DNA from 4 places in the Mesorhizobium sp. ISC15 genome. Region 4 is predicted to be linked to each of the others. Evidence: predicted binding sites of a transcription regulator. Region 4 holds the regulator's gene; each other region holds the start of a gene.
The links. The regulator LexA, encoded in region 4, represses DNA repair genes until DNA is damaged. The targets are predictions, from matches to a motif close to TGTTCNNNNTGTGTTCNG.
Positions count from the first base shown of each region.

Region 1 (4,400 bases), 1.7 Mb from region 4:
ATCGAAAGCCGCCTGGGAAACCTGGCGGCTTTTTTTGTGCGGGCGGGCGAGCGCGTAATCTCCCTCCTTGAGGGGGAGATGGCCGGCAGGCCAGAGGGGGTAGCCGCGCGTGAAGCGCCAGCCTTCTCTTCGCCCCAGATGGCGTCGCGCCAGCTGAAGCGACCCCCTCTGTCGCCTTCGGCGACATCCCCCCCTCAAGGGGGGAGATTTGGCGCTGCCTCAATCCAGGCCGGCAAGGCCCTCTTCGTCGAGCACTTCGGTGCCGCCAAGCCGGAACGGCGCGAAGGATGCGCGGTGCAGCCGCGCCACCGGTCCATGCACCTCGATCGCCGTTCGGTGGCGGACGGTGGCATAGCCCATATGAGCCTCGAAACCGTAATGCGCGTGATGGCTGCCGCAGCCGCACATCATGCGGTCGCGCATCACCTTGGCGACGATCGAGGCGGCGGCGATCGACTGCGAGCGCTGGTCGCCCTTGATCAGCGCTCTGCCTTCGCAAGGCAGTCCGGGCGGCACGTCGCGGCCGTCGGCCAGGGCTAGCTTTGGCCGCACCGACAGCCCGACCAAAGCGCGGCGCATCGCCTCGAGGCTGGCCTTGAGAATATTGCTGCCATCGATGCCTTCCGCGCTGACCGAGGCCATCGACACGCCAAGAGCGGAGCCGAGAATTTTCAGGAACAGCGCTTCGCGCTGTAGATGGCTGAGGCGCTTGGAATCGTCGAGACCGTCGGGAATGTTGGCGGGATCGAGCACCACCGCTGCCGCGACGACCGGCCCGGCGAGCGGGCCGCGGCCAGCCTCGTCCATTCCCGCCACCGGCCACAGGCCTTCGGCCATCGCCTTCGTCTCGAAGGAGAAATCGGGTCTCTCGACGATTTCGAAGAGAAGCGGAGAATCAGAGCGCGCGCGAGCCATGTTGCGGCGAGGTTCGCATTGGCTCCGATTCTCCGCAAGCCCCTCCGGGTCGGGCGGGGCACCGGACCCGGAGGGCACCGTCTGCTAGCCCGGGGACAAGACAGGCCGGACGGGATCTCTTTATGTGCCGCCGGCGCCGGCGGCACATGATGTCTTCACAGCAACATCAGTTGCTCGGTTGCCTTGGCCGCGACGACGAACTGATCGGTCCTGAGCGACCGCCGCTCGGCGTTGAGGCCAAGCCGTTTGGCTGATATCTCGAAGCGCCGGCCGATCTGCCAGGCATAGGGACCGGCGCCTTTCATGCGCTTGCCCCAATCCGAATCGTAATCCTTGCCGTCGCGCATCGAACGGATCAGCGACATGACGTGACGGTAGCGGTCCGGATAATGGCGCAGCAGCCAATCCTTGAAAATTGGCGCGACCTCCAGCGGCAGGCGCAGCACGACATAACCGGCCTCGCGCGCTCCTGCTGCACGTGCCGAATCGAGGATGCGTTCCATCTCCTGATCGGTCAGGCCGGGGATGATCGGAGCGACCATGACCGAGGTCGGAATGCCGGCATCCGAAAGTTGCCTGATCGCCTCCAGCCGCTTCGTCGGCGTCGACGCGCGTGGCTCCATCGTGCGCGCCAGCATCCGGTCGAGCGTCGTCACCGACAGCGCCACCTTGGCCAGCCCGCGTTCGGCCATGCGCGACAGAATGTCGATGTCGCGCGTCACCAGCGCGGATTTGGTGACGATGCCGACCGGGTGGCCGCGCGCCTCCAGCACTTCGAGGATCTCGCGCATGATCCGGTACTGCTTCTCGATCGGTTGGTAGGGATCGGTGTTGGTGCCGATGGCGATGGTGCGCGGCTGATAGCCGTCCTTCGACAGTTCCTTGTCGAGCAGCCGCGCCGCATCCGGCTTGGCGAACAGCTTCGATTCGAAATCCAGCCCCGGCGACAGGCCCATGAAGCTGTGCGTCGGCCGGGCGAAGCAATAGACGCAGCCATGCTCGCAGCCGCGATAGGGGTTGATCGAGCGGTCGAAGGAAATGTCGGGCGACTCGTTACGGGTGATGATGGTGCGCGGCTTCTCGACCTGCACCTCGGTCTTGAAGGGCGGCAGCTCCTCCAGCGAATTCCAGCCATCGTCGAACACATGCCGGCTAACCGGCTCGAACCGGCCGGACGGGTTGATGCCGGCGGACCGGCCGCGATTGCGGTCGGGGCGGACGCGCACGCCGCTGTGCTCGATCATCGCATTGGCCATCTCGGCTCTACCAGCGCCGAAGGCGGCAATGTCGGCACGCACGATCTGTTCCATTTTCGCCCTCTCCCAGGGACTGTCGGCTGGCTGTCGATTCGCTCTGTTCATGAAAATAATCCTATTTTGCCGATGAGAACAAATCAAGAACTTTTTTATGACGCGACGCAAAAACTGGCGTCGCGCTCGGCTTTCCGCTATTCGGCTAACGATGCTCAGCGTTCTCATCCAGACCCTGAATGACGAAGAGAGACTTGCCCGCACGCTCGCCTCGCTGATCGGCGGCGCGGTCGAGGGCGTGGTGCGCGATGTCGTCGTCTGCGACGGCGGCTCGACCGACCAGACGCACCGCGTTGCTGAACATGCCGGCTGCCTTTTTGTGGCGAGCGGCGGCGTTGCTGCCGGTATCAGGCAGGCAAAGGGCGACTGGCTGCTGCTGCTGGAGCCGGGCGCGCGGCTGGCGGAAGGCTGGATCGACGAGGTGGCCGCCCACACGGCCAGGCAAACCATGCCGGCGCGGTTCTCGAGGGCGCGCGGCAGCCGCGTGCCGTTCCTGTCGCGGGTCTTTTCGGGAAACCGGGCACTGGCCGAAGGGCTGGTGATCAGCAAGCGTCAGGCCGCGGCCTTGTCGAAAAACGCCCGCAGCGCCGAAGCCATCGCGCGCGGCCTTGCGACCAAGCGGCTCGACGCCGAGATCTGGGTGGCGCCGGCGAAATGAGGGGCCTTCCTCTGCCGTAGCTTGCTGGGTTAGGCGGCGCGCAGGCTGTGGGCGGAAAGCGGCTTGGTGGAGGCCCTATTGCAGCGACCCTCCTGGGAGGAATGCGTATGCTTGTCGTCCTGCAGGAAACTCGCGATACTCCGGCAACATTTTCGGGGAGACTGCAGATGAATGTATCTAAATTCGTTCGTGTCGCCTTGCTGGCGGCCGCTTGGTCAGTGCCGGCGATCGCGTTGGCGCAGGAGTCGTCCCTTTGGTCGGTTTATGAGAACACGCTAAAATCGGCCAAGTACATCGATCTGACCCATGCCTTCGAGCCGGTGCAGCCCGTATGGCCGGGCTTCGCCAATGCCAAGTTCAAACCGACTGTCGCCGGTCGGGACATCGAGGGCTACGTCAAGGCCGGCGAAGAGTTCACTTACGACAAGCATGGGTTCGTCGCGACCGCCTACGAGCTGACGACGGACCAATATGGCACGCAGCTCGATCCGCCCTCCCACTGGAACCCACTCGGTGCAACGATCAGCGACCTGCCGGCCACTTATGCCGTGCGGCCGCTCGTCGTGATCGACATCAGCGGCAAGGTGCAGACTGACGAAGGCTATCACCTTCAGGTCGCCGACATCGAAGAGTGGGAAAAGGAGCACGGCCGCATACCGGAAGGTTCGGTCGTCTTCGTGCGTTCGGATTGGTACAAGAAATGGTCCGATGCCGCCCGCTTCAACCAGAAGCCGTTTCCAGGCGTCAGTTTGGACGCGCTGAAGTTCCTGCATCTGGAGCGGAAGATTCTGTTTCATGGTCATGAGCCGCTCGACACCGACACCACGCCCAATCTCGAAGGCGAACATTGGCTGCTTCACAACGATTTCACCCAGGCAGAAGGCGTTGCAAACCTCGACAAGGTGCCGGAGGCCGGGGCGTTGGTTACAATCGGCTTTGCCAAGCCGCTCGGCGGGTCAGGCGGATATGCGCGTTACATCGCTATTGCACCCGCCGATTGGACGGAGGGTGTTTCGGTCTCCGAAGCGCCTGGTGCGCCGCTTTCCCGGCAAACCGCGCCGCTCAAGCGCGACGAGAACGGCGTCTTCCGCCCGACGCCCTGATCGCTGGCGATATCCGGGCGGCCGGGCCATGGCGCGTCCCATTTCACGCGATTGTCGCGCAAGTCGCGACAATCGGTTCAGACGTTCAGCCCCTCCGGCGCTCGCGAAAACGTGACTTTCCCGGCGATAGCCATCGTAATCGCTAGCGCTATCGTAGCGTGGCGCCAGTTCTGCCACGGGAGGCAGCCATGCTCCGCCTATCTGCCGCCGTTCTGCTGACCCTGGCTTTCTGGCCGCTCATCGCTTCGGCCCAGGAACAGCCGCCGCCGTCGAGATGCGTTGCGATCGCGCAAGCGCTGCCGTCGGCCACCTATGCCAGCTTCACAGCGCCAAAGGCGCAGACGCCTATGCTGGCCGAGGCCTTCGTCGACGGCGACGTTACGATCACCTATGCCGGCCATTCGACCTACATCA
Region 1 is NZ_JAVSPX010000001.1:2,710,567-2,714,966, forward strand. It holds gene RPG13_RS13025 (ribonuclease HII) at 220-915, opposite strand; gene RPG13_RS13030 (PA0069 family radical SAM protein) at 1,071-2,225, opposite strand; gene RPG13_RS13035 (glycosyltransferase) at 2,377-2,883, shown strand; gene RPG13_RS13040 (cyclase family protein) at 3,051-3,986, shown strand; gene RPG13_RS13045 (MBL fold metallo-hydrolase) at 4,175-4,400, shown strand, end outside.
Region 1: RPG13_RS13030 (PA0069 family radical SAM protein) is a predicted target of LexA. The motif match lies at 2,300-2,317, and genes of this name have one in related genera.

Region 2 (4,400 bases), 2.9 Mb from region 4:
CCTGATTGTGCAGGAACGAGCGCGCCGAGGCTCGCACTTCGATCACGTCACCCAGCCGACTGACATCCAGCCGATCAAGCGTCCGGATCGGGCTGTCGGCCTGGCATTGGGTCGAGCGGAACGTAGTGAAATCATGCCGCCCCAGCAGCACTTTTGCCGCCTCGTGCATGGCCTCGGCGTCGAGCCGCTTCGGCACCCACCAGATCTTGCCCTTGTCGAGCGCTGCCGGCGCGCGCCGGTTGACGATGCGATAGAGATAGTGGCGGCCGGTCGCCGAGAAACGCGCATCGAAGCTATCAGGCACGACAGCCGCCTTGAGGACGGCGATGCGCGTCTTGGCCGCTTGCAGATGGGCGTTGACCGCATCGCGCACCTTGTCATCGGGCCACGCCTTGACGAGATCGACATGCGCTACCTGGCCGGTCGCATGGACGCCGGCATCGGTGCGGCCGGCGCCGCGCAGCGAGACCTGCTCACCGCAGAATTTCTCGATCGCCTGCTCGATCGCCTGCTGCACCGAAGGCTGGTCTGCCTGGCGCTGCCAGCCGGCATAGAGGCTGCCGTCATATTCGATGTCGAGGCGAAAACGCGGCATTCCTAAAGCAGGATGAGGTTAGGCGGCGAGCGCGGAGCCGAAGGCCGAAGCGTAGACCAGCTTGCCGGTCTCAGGCGCCTCGCCCCAGGCCAGCGCCTGCAGCGCGTCGCCCTGATATTCGCTCTCGAATTTTTCGGCGCGTGCGTGGCTGTAGCCGAAGCGGCCATAATAGGCGGGATCGCCAAGCACCACCGCCAGCACCTCGCCGGCGTCCTTGAGACGGATATGCGCCTCGCGGACCAGCGCGCCGCCGATGCCGGTGCCATGGAATGACGGCTCGACGGCCAAAGGCGCCAGCGCCACCGCTGGAAAGCTCTTGCCACCATTCTGCACGAAAAGCCTGGAAAACAGGATGTGGCCGACCACCTGCCCATCTTCGTCCGCCACCAGCTCGACGACGGCATCGCCGCCGGTGACCAGCGCGTCGACCAGTCCGGCCTCCGCCTGCTGGCCGAATGCGTGTTCCTCGACGAGGCGGATCGCCTCGCGGTCCCGCGGCGTCGCCGCGCGTATCGACATCATGCTCATGAGAATTTCGTTCCTTTTTCGAGCTTGGCCCCGCGCAGAAACTCTTGCGCGGCAATGGGCCTTCCGCCCGCACGTTGAACTTCGACCAGCCTGATGGCGCCTGACCCGCAGGCGACCGTCAGGCGGTCATCGAGAATTCCTCCCGACTCGCCGGCGCCTTGCGAAAGCGTCGAGCGAAGCAGTTTCAGCCGTTCCAGGCGGCCGCCGATTTCGGTCTCGCACCATGCGCCGGGAAAGGGCGACAGGCCGCGAATATGATCGTGGACTTCGCCAGCAGGCCGCGTCCAGTCCACGCGCGTCTCCGCTTTATCGATCTTTTTGGCGTAGGTCACCCCCACCGTCGCCTGCGTGGTAAATGTCAGGGCATCCCGTTCCAGCCGTGCCAGCGCTTCCGCCATCAGCGCGGCACCAATGAGCATCAACCGATCGTGCAGGTCGCCGGCCGTCATATCGGGGCCGATGGTGCATTTTTCAATCATCGCCACCGGACCGGTGTCCAGACCTTCCTCCATCCGCATCACCATCATGCCTGTCTCGGCATCGCCGGCCATGACGGCGCGCTGGATGGGTGCGGCGCCGCGCCAGCGCGGCAACAGCGACGCGTGGCCATTGAGGCAACCGAGCCGCGGCGCCTCGAGGATGGGTTTGGGCAACAGCAATCCATAGGCGACGACCACGGCGACGTCGGCCCGCAAGGCGCGGAACGCCTGCTGCTCGGCCTCGCTCTTCAGCGACACCGGCGTCCGCACCTCGACGCCCAGCCGCTCCGCCTCGCGCTGCACCGGCGATGGCGTCAGTTCCAGCCCGCGGCGACCTGCGGCGCGCGGCGGCTGGGTGTAGACGGCTTCTATCTCATGCCCGGCCTCCGCGATCGCCCGCAGCGTCGGCACCGAGAATTCGGGCGTACCCATGAAAACGACGCGCAGGGGCATTTTTGAGCCCTATCCCACCAACTTGCCCGGCGCCTTGCTGCCTGATGGTTTGTCCCTGGCGAGCTTCTTGAACTTCTTGACCACCATGTCGCGCTTCAGCTTCGAGATGTGGTCGATGAACAGAACGCCGTTGAGATGATCTATCTCATGCTGCAGGCAGGTCGCCATCAGCCCTTCGGCCTCGATCTCCTGCAGCTTGCCGTCGCGATCGAGATATTTCACACGCACGGCGGCGGGGCGCTCGACCTCGGCATAGTAATCCGGGATCGACAGGCAACCCTCCTCGTAGACCGAGCGCTGATCGGCGCTGTCGAGAACCTCGGGGTTGATGAAGACATGCGGCGCCGGCGTCTCGTCTTCCTTGGCGAGGTCGATCACCAGCATGCGCAACGGTTCGCCGACCTGGATCGCCGCCAGGCCGATGCCCGGCGCATCGTACATGGTCTCCAGCATGTCGTCGGCGAGCTTGCGCAAGGCGCCGTCGACGCGCTCGATCGGTTTCGAAACCTGGCGCAGGACGGGATCGGGAAGAATGATGAGAGGCTTGATCGACATGGCGTCTCACCTAAGACGTCGCACGGAAAGCGTCAACCGGGGCAATTGAAGCGCCGTTCACGTTTTGATCTGTGCCGTCAGGGAGAATCATCTATGCTGTCCATATGAACGACCTGACATCAATCCTGTCCGAACCAATCGCCCGGCTCGGCGCCACCACGATCACGCTCGGCCACGCATTGGCATTCGGCGCGATCCTGTTTCTGGGCCTGTTCGTGGCGCTGGTCGTCGCGCTGTGGCGGTCGGCCAAGGCGCGTGCAGTGGCGGCTGCGGAAGCCGCCGACCACGCCCGCGACGCCGAGGCGCGGATGGCCGGCATCCTGCAAAGCCAGGCCGAGATGCAGGGCCGCATGGGCGCCATCGCCGAAGTGTTCGGGGCGCGGCAGGCCGAACTCACACAGTCGATCGGCCAACGCCTCGACGCGATGACCGGCCGCCTCGGCCAGACCATGACCGAGCAGACGAAATCGACGCATGAGAGCCTTGCCAAGCTGCAGGAACGGCTGGCGGTCATCGATATCGCGCAGGGCAACATCCAGTCGCTCGCCGGCCAGGTCGTTCAGCTCCAGGCGATCCTCTCCAACAAGCAGACGCGCGGCGCCTTCGGCCAGTCGCGCATGGAGGCGATCGTCGCCGACGGCCTGCCGCACGGGGCCTACGAATTCCAGGCGACCTTGTCGAACGGCAGCCGGCCCGACTGCCTGGTGAAGATGCCGAACGGCGCGCCGGCGCTTGCCATAGACGCCAAGTTTCCGCTGGAAGCCTGGAACGCCATCCGTGCCGCCGAAGGCGTCGATTTGCAGAAGGTCGCCGCACAAGCGTTTCGACGCGACATCGAGGTGCATGTCCGCGATATATCAGAAAAATACCTGATCCAGGGCGAGACGCAGGACACCGCTTTCATGTTCGTGCCGTCGGAATCGGTGTTTGCCGAGATCCACGAGAATTTCGAGGGGATTGTCCACAAGGCGCACCGCGCCCGCATCGTCATCGTCTCGCCGTCGCTGCTGATGTTGTCGATCCAGGTCATCCAGGCGATCCTCAAGGACGCCCGCATGCGCGAGCAGGCGCATCTGATTCAGGGCGAGGTGATCCGGCTGATGGAGGATGTCTCGCGCCTCGACGAGCGGGTGCGCAAATTGCAGAGCCATTTCGGCCAGTCGGCCAAGGATATCGACGATATCCTCGTCTCGACGTCGAAGGTGACCAAGCGCGGCCAGAAGATCGAGGCGCTGGAGTTCGGCGCGCAGCCGACGGAGGGCGACGCCGGATCGGCCGAGACCACACACGGCGCGAAGGTCGAAGCGGGTGCGCGCGTCGCCGACTCCAAGACCGGTCAGCTGAGACTTAGGGTCGTCGAAGGCGACGACTGAGAGGCTACTGCTCCTCGACGATCGTCGTGCCTTCGAAGTCCGGCAGCCAGTGTAGCGCCGAGCGATGCCACAACTGCCGTCTCGGCACCAGTTCATCGCGCTGACGCGCCGTGCCTACCCTGATGCCGTAGACTTTCGGTCCGTCACCGACCGACGTGGCATAGAGATGCGAACCGCACTCGCCGCAAAAAGCCTGGGCGCGCCTGGCGCCGCTCGACCCGGTCTTGATGTAGATCTTCGGCGTGCCCCTGGTGATCCGGTAATGATCCTCCGACGCCGGCACGGTCACCCGAAACGCCGTTCCAGTCAGTTGCTGGCAATCGATGCAGTGGCAGATATTGGTCTTTTCCGGATCGACTTCGGCCTCGTAGGTGATGGCCCCGCAATGGCACCCGCCGTCGATTTTCATCTTCATTC
Region 2 is NZ_JAVSPX010000001.1:1,483,017-1,487,416, reverse strand. It holds gene truA (tRNA pseudouridine(38-40) synthase TruA) at 1-595, opposite strand, end outside; gene RPG13_RS07405 (GNAT family N-acetyltransferase) at 614-1,123, opposite strand; gene fmt (methionyl-tRNA formyltransferase) at 1,120-2,055, opposite strand; gene def (peptide deformylase) at 2,065-2,610, opposite strand; gene RPG13_RS07390 (DNA recombination protein RmuC) at 2,715-3,983, shown strand; gene RPG13_RS07385 (GFA family protein) at 3,988-4,392, opposite strand.
Region 2: RPG13_RS07390 (DNA recombination protein RmuC) is a predicted target of LexA. The motif match lies at 2,665-2,682, and genes of this name have one in related genera.

Region 3 (4,400 bases), 3.3 Mb from region 4:
GCGGTCGGCGAAAAGGGCGATATCGGCGCCGTCATCGCTCGTCTCGCCGGCGAGATCCGCCTGCTGCATGTCGAAGGCCGCGGCCGTCAGGACCGAGAGGCGCACAAGATCGAAGCCATAGCCGGCATCGATATCTTGTTCGAGCGCGGCAAGCCTTTCGTGGAACAATCTTTGGATCAGCAGCGGCTCGCGCAACGGCCGCGACGTGCCGACGGCGATGCGGCTGACGGCCCCATCGACGCGGAAGAGCAGCAGCGCCAGCATTCTTGCGCCCTCGCCGCGGCGCTCGAGATCCGCCTTCAAAGTCGTCGCCAGCATTTTCACCAGCCGCTCTATTTCGTCGGTCAGCATGATGGGTTCTGCGAGGTGGCGTTCGACCGAAAGCGGCGCGACTGGCAGGCGCGGCGACACGGCTTCGTCGAGACGGCCGAGCGCCTGGTCGAGGCGCAAAAGCAGGGATAGGCCAAAGCGGCGGGCGAGCGGTGCGCGGGGTGCTGCCATGACGGCCCCCGCCGTGCGCAGGCCGACGCTTTCCAGGCTGGCGCGGATATCAGGCTCGATGCGCAGCGCCGCCAGCGGCAAGGGTGCGAGAAGCGCTTCCTCCTCGCCGCCGGGGACGATGCGGTCACTGGCAAACCGTGCTGCCGCCCAGGCAGCACCTGGTGTGGCGGCAAGGCCCGCGCGGACATCAAAACCCTGATGGAAAAAGCGCGACAGGATGTCGTCCAGCATTGACCGTTCGCCGCCGAAAAGATGGGTGCAGCCGGTGACGTCGAGGAACAGGCCATCGGCTGCGTCGAGCGCCACCAGCGGGGTGTAGCGGTCGCACCAGTCGGCAAGACTTTCGAGCAGGCGGCGGTCGGCCTCGGGATCGGCTTCCACCACGTCGATCGACGGATGCATGGCGCGCGCGTCGGCTATGCCCATGCCGCGTTTCAGGTGAAGCGCCTCAGCCCGCTCGTCGAGGGCGGCGATGCGCTGCGCGTTCCCCTGGCGATGACTGATCACCAGCGGCAGGTGATCCGACGGCAGGGAACGCCAGGACCGCCCCAGACGCTGCCGCAGGATCCTTTCCGCGGCGAGGTGCGGAAACCACAGGGACAGAATTCGCTGCCCTTCTTTCCTCGAAACTGCGTTCATCGGGATTCCACTCCAGTGTGAATTGTCCTGGCAAGGCCGTGCGGCTCTTGCCGATGCTGACGGTGAAGGCGGGGCGGCCGATCGAGCCGGCGAGCGGCCCGGCGATCGTCTCGCGTGGTGCCGACGGCGCCGCCGACAGGACGAGGCGGACGGGTGCCGCCGTCGGTTCTGGTTCGCCGGCCTGGCGCAGCAGGAACACCGGCCGGCCGGCATTCTGTGCCCGGGCGTGCAGCCGCCGCGTCGCGGTGAGGTCCAGCCGCTGCGGGCTGCCGCGGATTTCGAGGATGACGGCGGCGAGCGCCGTCATCCGGGCGGCCTCCTCGGCGATCCACAGCGCATCGAGGAGCCTTGGCGCCTCGGAAAACAGCAATTGCTCAGGCTCGATGCCGAAAACGGCGTGAAGCCCTCTGGCATAGGGGAAGCCCGCCTCGCGGAAGATTTCCGCGGTGCCGATCCACAGGACCGGCAATCGCGGCCCCTGTTTGAGGATCAGGCTGACGAGCGACAGAGCGAAGCCGGCGACGGCCCCGGCATCGCGGGTCGCGGCGCCATGGATCTCGCTCAGCGCCGCCTTCGGCAGGCCGCCGCTGAGCGCGGTATCTAGACCTTCCGCCCCGGTGCGCAGAAACGCATCGGGCGGCGCCACGGCGAGGCCGCGGCGAACGATTGTTAGATCCCGGGGCGTGACGTCCGCTGTTGGATTCTGGAAGGTGACATCCGTATCAACGGGGGTTGCGCCAGCCGGCGCCTCCAGGCGCTCGGGCAGCGTTCCCTCGATCTTCGCGATCTTGCGGCGCAGGGCAAAAACAGTCTCCCGCGCCACGGCGCTTGTCGCCATGACGGTCAGCTTCCACTCACAATTGTTCCTGTTATGTTCTAATAGATTCCAGAGGGCGACCGAAGAGTCAAGCGGAGTCATGGGGAATTTATTCCTGCCCTTGCGTGGACGGCAACCCGGCCATTTGCCGAGCCCGGCTCGAAAGCCTATATGCCGGGATCAGAAGGACAAAGCATGGCCCGCATCTACAAGACCCGTGTCTGGCACGACCAGCTTTCGCCATCGATGGAGGAAATGGAGTTCCTGGCGCTGGAGGCTTACGCCCATCTGCCGGAGGAATTTCGCAAGCTGACCGGCGAGATCGTCATCCAGATCGCCGAATTCCCGACCGACGAGATCATGGACGATCTGTCGCTAGAAACGCCCTTCGACCTGCTCGGCCTGTTCGAGGGGCGCGGGATCGCCGAACGCTGGAATCCGCAGACCGGCGAGGGGCCGAACCGCGTCACGCTCTACCGCCGCGCCATTCTCGACTACTGGGCCGAGAACGAAGAGACGCTGGGCGACATCGTCACCCATGTGCTGATCCACGAGATCGGCCATCATTTCGGCCTGTCGGACGATGATATGGAGCGGATCGAAGAGGCGGCGGAGTAACGGCCCACGCTTCGTCGCCGCTATCCTGCTCCGGTTCGGCGTCATTTGCGCCGGCGCGCATCACTGTGAGAGATAGATCTTCGCCGACTGGCCGGCGATGCCGCTGAATTTCCAGTTGGCGGAGTTGATGATCATGGTGTTCACGACCATCGAGATCTTGCTGGAGGTGATGTTCGTGGTCGAGTTGTAGGTGACGTCCCGGTTGGGCAGATAGATGATCCCAGTCAGAGACTCGCCGTTCGAGCCGTTGAACACATACTGGCGCTTGTTGGCGTTGTTGGCGGGATCGCTCGTCTTTTCTAACATCAGGATATCCTTGTAGGCACCGCTGCTCGGGGCCGAGGCCGTGATTGTGAGGGCGCCGTTGGCCTGGATCATGCTGTCGGTATCCGGGAAGTAGAAGGTGACGCCTTCGGCGATGACCTTGGCGCCGGAATTGATGATCATCGGTCCCTTGATGATATGAAGGCCCGGATTGAACGTGATGGTAGGGCTGCCATTGAAGTTCACCCAGCAGTGCAGTCCCGGGTTCAAGGTCTGCGTCTGTCCGTCACGCGCGCCGGATGTGGTGCAGGCCGAGGGAACGGCGGGCTCAGGAATGGCGCCGGCATAGGGATCCGCCGTGACGGCGCATGCCGTCTCCAGCTTGGACAGCGTACCGCCGTTCTTGATGTATTTCGTGCCCTTCACGCAGAGCTTGCTGATGTTCATGGTGACGCCGGCATTCATGATGAAGGCCGGGTCCCTGGTAGAATGAACGTCGATCACGCAGGACTCGGCATCCACGTTGGCGCCACTATTGAGCAGCAGCGCCTGCGGGTTATTCGCAAGGACGATGATGCAAGGGACGGCCGACGTGGCCATCTTGACGGCGGACGTGACGCGAACGTTGACGGTCGGGTCGCCCAAGACAAACGGGAACAAGCGCGGGTAGCTGTAGGTCGCGCTGCCCGAGAGCGTACTGTTGTCCAGCTTGATGGACATGTTGGCCTTCAGGTCCGGGTCGGCCGCGAAATCCGGGCTGCCGGCGATGAACCCGCTGAACAGGGACGTCGCCGTGGCCTCGGCGGAGGTGGCGCCCTGCGCCGCGCCCCCCAGCAGGGCGGCGTCGAGAAGGGCCTGCAACTCATTCTTTTCGCGGAGGACGTTGGTATAGTCGATCGCAAACCCGATCGCCCCGACCAACGGCAGCAGGCTCAGCGCCATGACGATGGAAAGGTTCGCGGCGCGGGAATGGACAAAACGACCATAGCAGGATGTCGCCATGGCGCTGACGATCCGGGCCAGTGCCGACCGCAATTCGAACCTCAACCTCATGGCAATCCACCCCTCAAATGCGCGCCCATCGGCGTTCATAGCCGCGAAATTATTTCGATTCGGTTTCGGAATCGTAGCATTTGATGCCGGGCCTTCCGCCGTCAGGGAAACCCGGGGACAGTTTTAAAACTGTTCACTTAGCAAGCTGACATGGGATCAGCTTCTGTCGGAGACGCCTTTCGGTGATTGGTCGCCCTCGGCAACACGACTAATAGCACCGCGAGGGAAACAATGGACAGCTACGCCGGCCCGTCATAGAGCTTGCTTCGCCTTTCGCGGCCGACAGCGATGCGACGACTAGCATTGGAAAGTGCGCCAGACTTGCATTTTTGGCGCTGATCGGGTCGTGCGCGCCGCCGTTGGCTGCCGTTCCGGCTTTCGCCAAGAACTGCTCACTCGGACAGCAGGATAAGCTTGTTTTACTAGGATGACGAAGGACGAGCGATGTCAGCGCCCTACCAGTCGCTGAGCTTGGTGTCGGGCCCGTATTCCTGGCCCTCGATATCCT
Region 3 is NZ_JAVSPX010000001.1:1,120,447-1,124,846, reverse strand. It holds gene RPG13_RS05640 (DUF6504 family protein) at 1-1,008, opposite strand, end outside; gene RPG13_RS05635 (ImuA family protein) at 950-1,978, opposite strand; gene RPG13_RS05630 (metallopeptidase family protein) at 2,153-2,575, shown strand; gene RPG13_RS05625 (pilus assembly protein TadG-related protein) at 2,636-3,841, opposite strand; gene RPG13_RS05620 (hypothetical protein) at 3,840-4,019, shown strand; gene RPG13_RS05615 (DUF1737 domain-containing protein) at 4,348-4,400, opposite strand, start outside.
Region 3: RPG13_RS05635 (ImuA family protein) is a predicted target of LexA. The motif match lies at 2,002-2,019, and genes of this name have one in related genera.

Region 4 (4,400 bases):
CTGATGCGGCAACAGGACGTGGCCGCCGCAACGCACCTGCTTTTGACGGGCAAGGCGCCGGCTCATGCATCGGCCCGAAAATCGGAATCGATTTTCGGAGAGCACGATGCATAAATCCAAAGTGTTAGAGCGTGCTATGTGCGTCCAAACGGACGCACGTCGTTCTAAGGCCGTCTGACGATGACGGCTGCCCTCACCCATCTTGGCGCGAAAGGCGAAGCCAATATGGTCGATGTCGGCGACAAGGCGGAAACGACCCGCACGGCGATCGCCGAAGGTCTTGTCTCGATGCGGCCAGAAACGCTGAAGATGATCCTCGACGGCGATGCCAAGAAAGGCGACGTGCTGGGCACGGCGCGCATCGCCGGCATCATGGCGGCCAAGAGGACGCATGAGCTGATCCCGCTCTGTCACCCGCTGCTGTTGACCAAGATATCCGTCGACATCGAACCGGACGCGACGCTGCCTGGCCTGAAGGTCACGGCGCTGGCCCGCGTCACCGGCAAGACCGGCGTCGAGATGGAGGCGCTGACCGCCGTCTCGGTCGCTTGCCTGACCATCTACGACATGGCTAAGGCGGTCGACCGCGCCATGGTGATCTCCGGCATCAGGCTGGTGGAAAAGACCGGCGGCAAATCCGGCGTCTACAAAGTAGGCGCCCAAGGGGCAGGCCAATAATGGCGCTGCTTCCGGTTGCCGACGCGCTCGAGCGCCTGCTTGAAGATGCTGCGCCCTTGCAAGCTGAAAGCGTCACCCTGATGGACGCCGCCGACCGGATACTGGCGGACCCGCTCACGGCGCTCCGCACCCAGCCGCCCTTCAACGCGTCCGCCATGGACGGCTATGCCGTGCGGGCCGAGGATGTCGCCTCCGCGCCGGCAACACTTGCGGTGATCGGCATGGCGCCGGCCGGACGCGGCTTTGCCGGAACAGTCGGCCCGGCGCAGGCCGTGCGCATCTTCACCGGCGCGCCGCTTCCCGCAGGCGCTGACACCATCGTCATCCAGGAGAATGTCCGCGACCTCGGCGGCGGCAGCATCGAAGTGACCGCGTCGACGGTTGAAGGCCGCAACATCCGCCGCCTCGGGCTCGATTTCTCGAAGGGCGACGTTCTGCTGGAGAAAGGCCGCCTGCTTGATCCGGCGGCGTTGTCGCTGGCGGCGTCGGCCAACCATCCGCAGGTCAGCGTGGTGAAACGGCCGCTGGTCGCCATCATCGCCACCGGCGACGAATTGCTGCCGCCAGGCAGCGACCTTGGCCCGGACCAGATCATCTCGTCCAACGCCTATGGCGTCGCTGCCGCGGCCCGCTCGGTCGGCGCCAGCGCGCTCGACCTCGGCATCGCCCCCGACCGCAAAGAGGCGATTGCCGCGCTGGTGAAAAAGGCGGTTAACGCAGGGGCTGACGTCATCGTCACGCTGGGCGGCGCCTCGGTCGGCGACCACGACCTCGTCCACGACGTGCTGACCGGCGAAGGCATGACGCTCGATTTCTGGAAGATCGCCATGCGGCCCGGCAAGCCGCTGATGTTCGGCCGGCTGGGCGACATCCGCTGCATCGGCCTGCCCGGCAATCCGGTGGCGAGCCTGGTCTGCACGCAGCTCTTCCTGAAGCCGCTGCTTGCGCGGCTTGGCGGACGCGCCTACCGGCAGGACATGCGTCAGGCGCGGCTCGGTGCCGCCATGGCGGCCAACGATATCAGGCAGGACTATGTACGCGCCGTGGTGAAGGAAGACGCCGGCACGCTCAAGGCGACGCCGTTCGGCATCCAGGATTCCTCGATGCTCAGAATGCTGGCCGACGCCAACGGGCTGATCGTGCGCGAGCCATTCGCTCCCCCCGCCGCGACAGGCGCCGCCTGCAGCGTGCTGATGCTACGCTGAACAAAACGTCAACGCATTCATTAAACTTTAAACAGTTGCGGAACACAACTGGAACAGATAGTGTTTGTTCTGGGTTTGTTTTTCTGATTCTGTCGGGGGTCGCGATGCTGACACGCAAACAACATGAGCTGCTGATGTTCATCCACGAGCGGCTGAAGGAAAGCGGCATTCCGCCCTCGTTTGACGAGATGAAGGAAGCGCTCGATCTCGCGTCCAAATCGGGAATCCATCGGTTGATCACGGCGCTGGAGGAACGCGGCTTCATTCGCCGGCTGCCCAACCGCGCCCGCGCGCTGGAAGTGCTGCGCCTGCCCGATTCGATCGCGCCCGGCCTCAATGCGGCGCGCAAATTTTCGCCGAGCGTCATTCAGGGCAGCCTTGGGCAGGGCAGCCTCGGCCGACAGATCAAGCCGGCGCCGTCACGCATGCCTGCGGCCGGCAATGACGACGACGTCATTGCCACTGTCTCCATCCCGGTGATGGGCCGCATCGCTGCCGGTGTGCCGATCGATGCCATCCAGCACCAGACGCATTCGATCTCGGTGCCACCGGACATGATCACAGGCGGCGCGCACTACGCGCTGGAGGTCAAGGGTGATTCGATGATCGAGGCCGGCATCTTCGACGGCGACACGGTCATCATTCGCAACGCCGACACCGCCCAGCCTGGCGAGATCATTGTCGCCCTGGTCGACGAGGAGGAAGCGACGCTGAAGCGGTTCCGCCGCAAGGGCGCCTCGATCGCCCTGGAAGCCGCCAACCCGGCCTATGAGACGCGCATCTTCGGGCCGGACCGGGTCAAGGTGCAAGGCAAGCTCGTCGGATTGATCCGACGTTACTGAACGGCAGCTTTCTTGGGTTTCTCAGGCTTACGGTATGGCGGCAGGCCCCTCGCCTCGCGCGAAAATCTCCGCTGCTCATGCCAAGGCCTATATGGCTGTTTGACGGCAAAACGGATTTCTGCGCGCGTCGTCGCCGATAGCGGATCGAAAAAGACGGCGGCACTGCCCATGCGAGCGAGCTGCCGTTTGGTCACGACGAGGACCAGCGGGTTGCGGCAGGGATTATAATAGGCCGTGGCATCGTCGATGACGATCAAGTCCGCAAAGGCACAGGCTGGCCGCGCGATTTTGCGGTCGTCGGCGAGCGCGATGATCGCGCCGGATGGATGCCGGGCGAGGCACAGGCCGGCAGTGCAATAGAAAGGCGCTCCCGGCGGCAGGTCGGCCGGGTCGGCGATGTCGAACCGCACGTCTCCTTTTTCGAACGTCTCCGGCTCGACAATGGTCGCTGAAGTCAGCGCATGTTTCCAGTTGTCGGTGGTGAATTCGTTCGAGCGCACCCGGTTGACGGCAAGTTCGCCGCCGCCGATCGGCAGCGCCACCAGATGCGCATCCTCCGAGATCAGCACGTCGGGGGTTCGCGTCTCGGAAATCGTCAGCAGGCCGGCAAGCGCAAAGGGAAGTGCCGCAAGCCGCAACCATGTCGTCGCCATCGTGGCGATGACCAGGGCGACCGTCACCAGCAGAACCGACTGCAACGAAATCAGCCCGACTGCATCGACCGGCGAACGTTCGGAGATCCATCCCGATATTGCAATCATGGCCGTCAGCCCCTTGCCCATCATGTCGAGGAAAGGTCCGTCGAAGCCGAAAGGCATTGCCAAGGCGCTGACGACCGCCAGGAACATGACGACCGTGACGATCGGCATGACGGCCAGATTGGCAAACAGACTGAGCGGCGAGACGCGCTGGAAGTGCCAGATGGCGAAGAGCGCGGTGGCGCTCCCGGCAATGATGGAGGTCATGGCGATGGTGCCTGTTCCAGCGACGAGCTTCCGCGTGACGAAAGCGGCCGGTGACCGTCGTTGTGGCGGCGCCGTGGCCTTGTCGGCACGATAGTCGGACCAGCCGGCATAGGCGCCCACGAGAGCCGCGGTCGCGGCGAAGGACATCTGGAAGCTTGGGCCGACCACCTCGTGCGGCGACACGACGATGACGGCGATGGCTGAAATCGTAAGATTGCGCATGGTGAGCGCAGCCCGGTCGAACAGCACGGCGACAAGCATTACCGCCAGCATGATGAAGCTGCGCTCAGCCGCGACCACGATGCCGGAAAAAATGAGATAGGCAGCGATGGAAAGGAGTGCGGCTGCAGCCGCATATTTTTTGACCGGCCGGCGCGACGAAAAATCGGGAAACAGCGCAAAGGCGCCGCGCAGCAATCCCATGATGGTGCCGGCGACAAGCGCCATGTGCAGGCCGGAAATGGAGATGATGTGGTAGATGCCGGTGCGCCGCATCGATTCGTTGATCTCTTCGGGGATGCCGGCACGCACGCCGACGATCAGCGCAGCGGCAATCTCCCCCTCGGCGCCACCGATGCTGTCCCTGATATGGTCGGCGATGGTTTCACGCGCCTTTTCGATCGACGAAGAAAGGCGCGCTGCTAACGGTGCATCTTCGGAAGCGACGATCTTCGGATTGCCGAGGAAAAAGCCACTGGCGCCGATACCGG
Region 4 is NZ_JAVSPX010000001.1:4,431,391-4,435,790, forward strand. It holds gene trpC (indole-3-glycerol phosphate synthase TrpC) at 1-114, shown strand, start outside; gene moaC (cyclic pyranopterin monophosphate synthase MoaC) at 181-678, shown strand; gene RPG13_RS21350 (molybdopterin molybdotransferase MoeA) at 678-1,883, shown strand; gene lexA (transcriptional repressor LexA) at 1,988-2,725, shown strand; gene RPG13_RS21360 (ComEC/Rec2 family competence protein) at 2,719-4,400, opposite strand, start outside.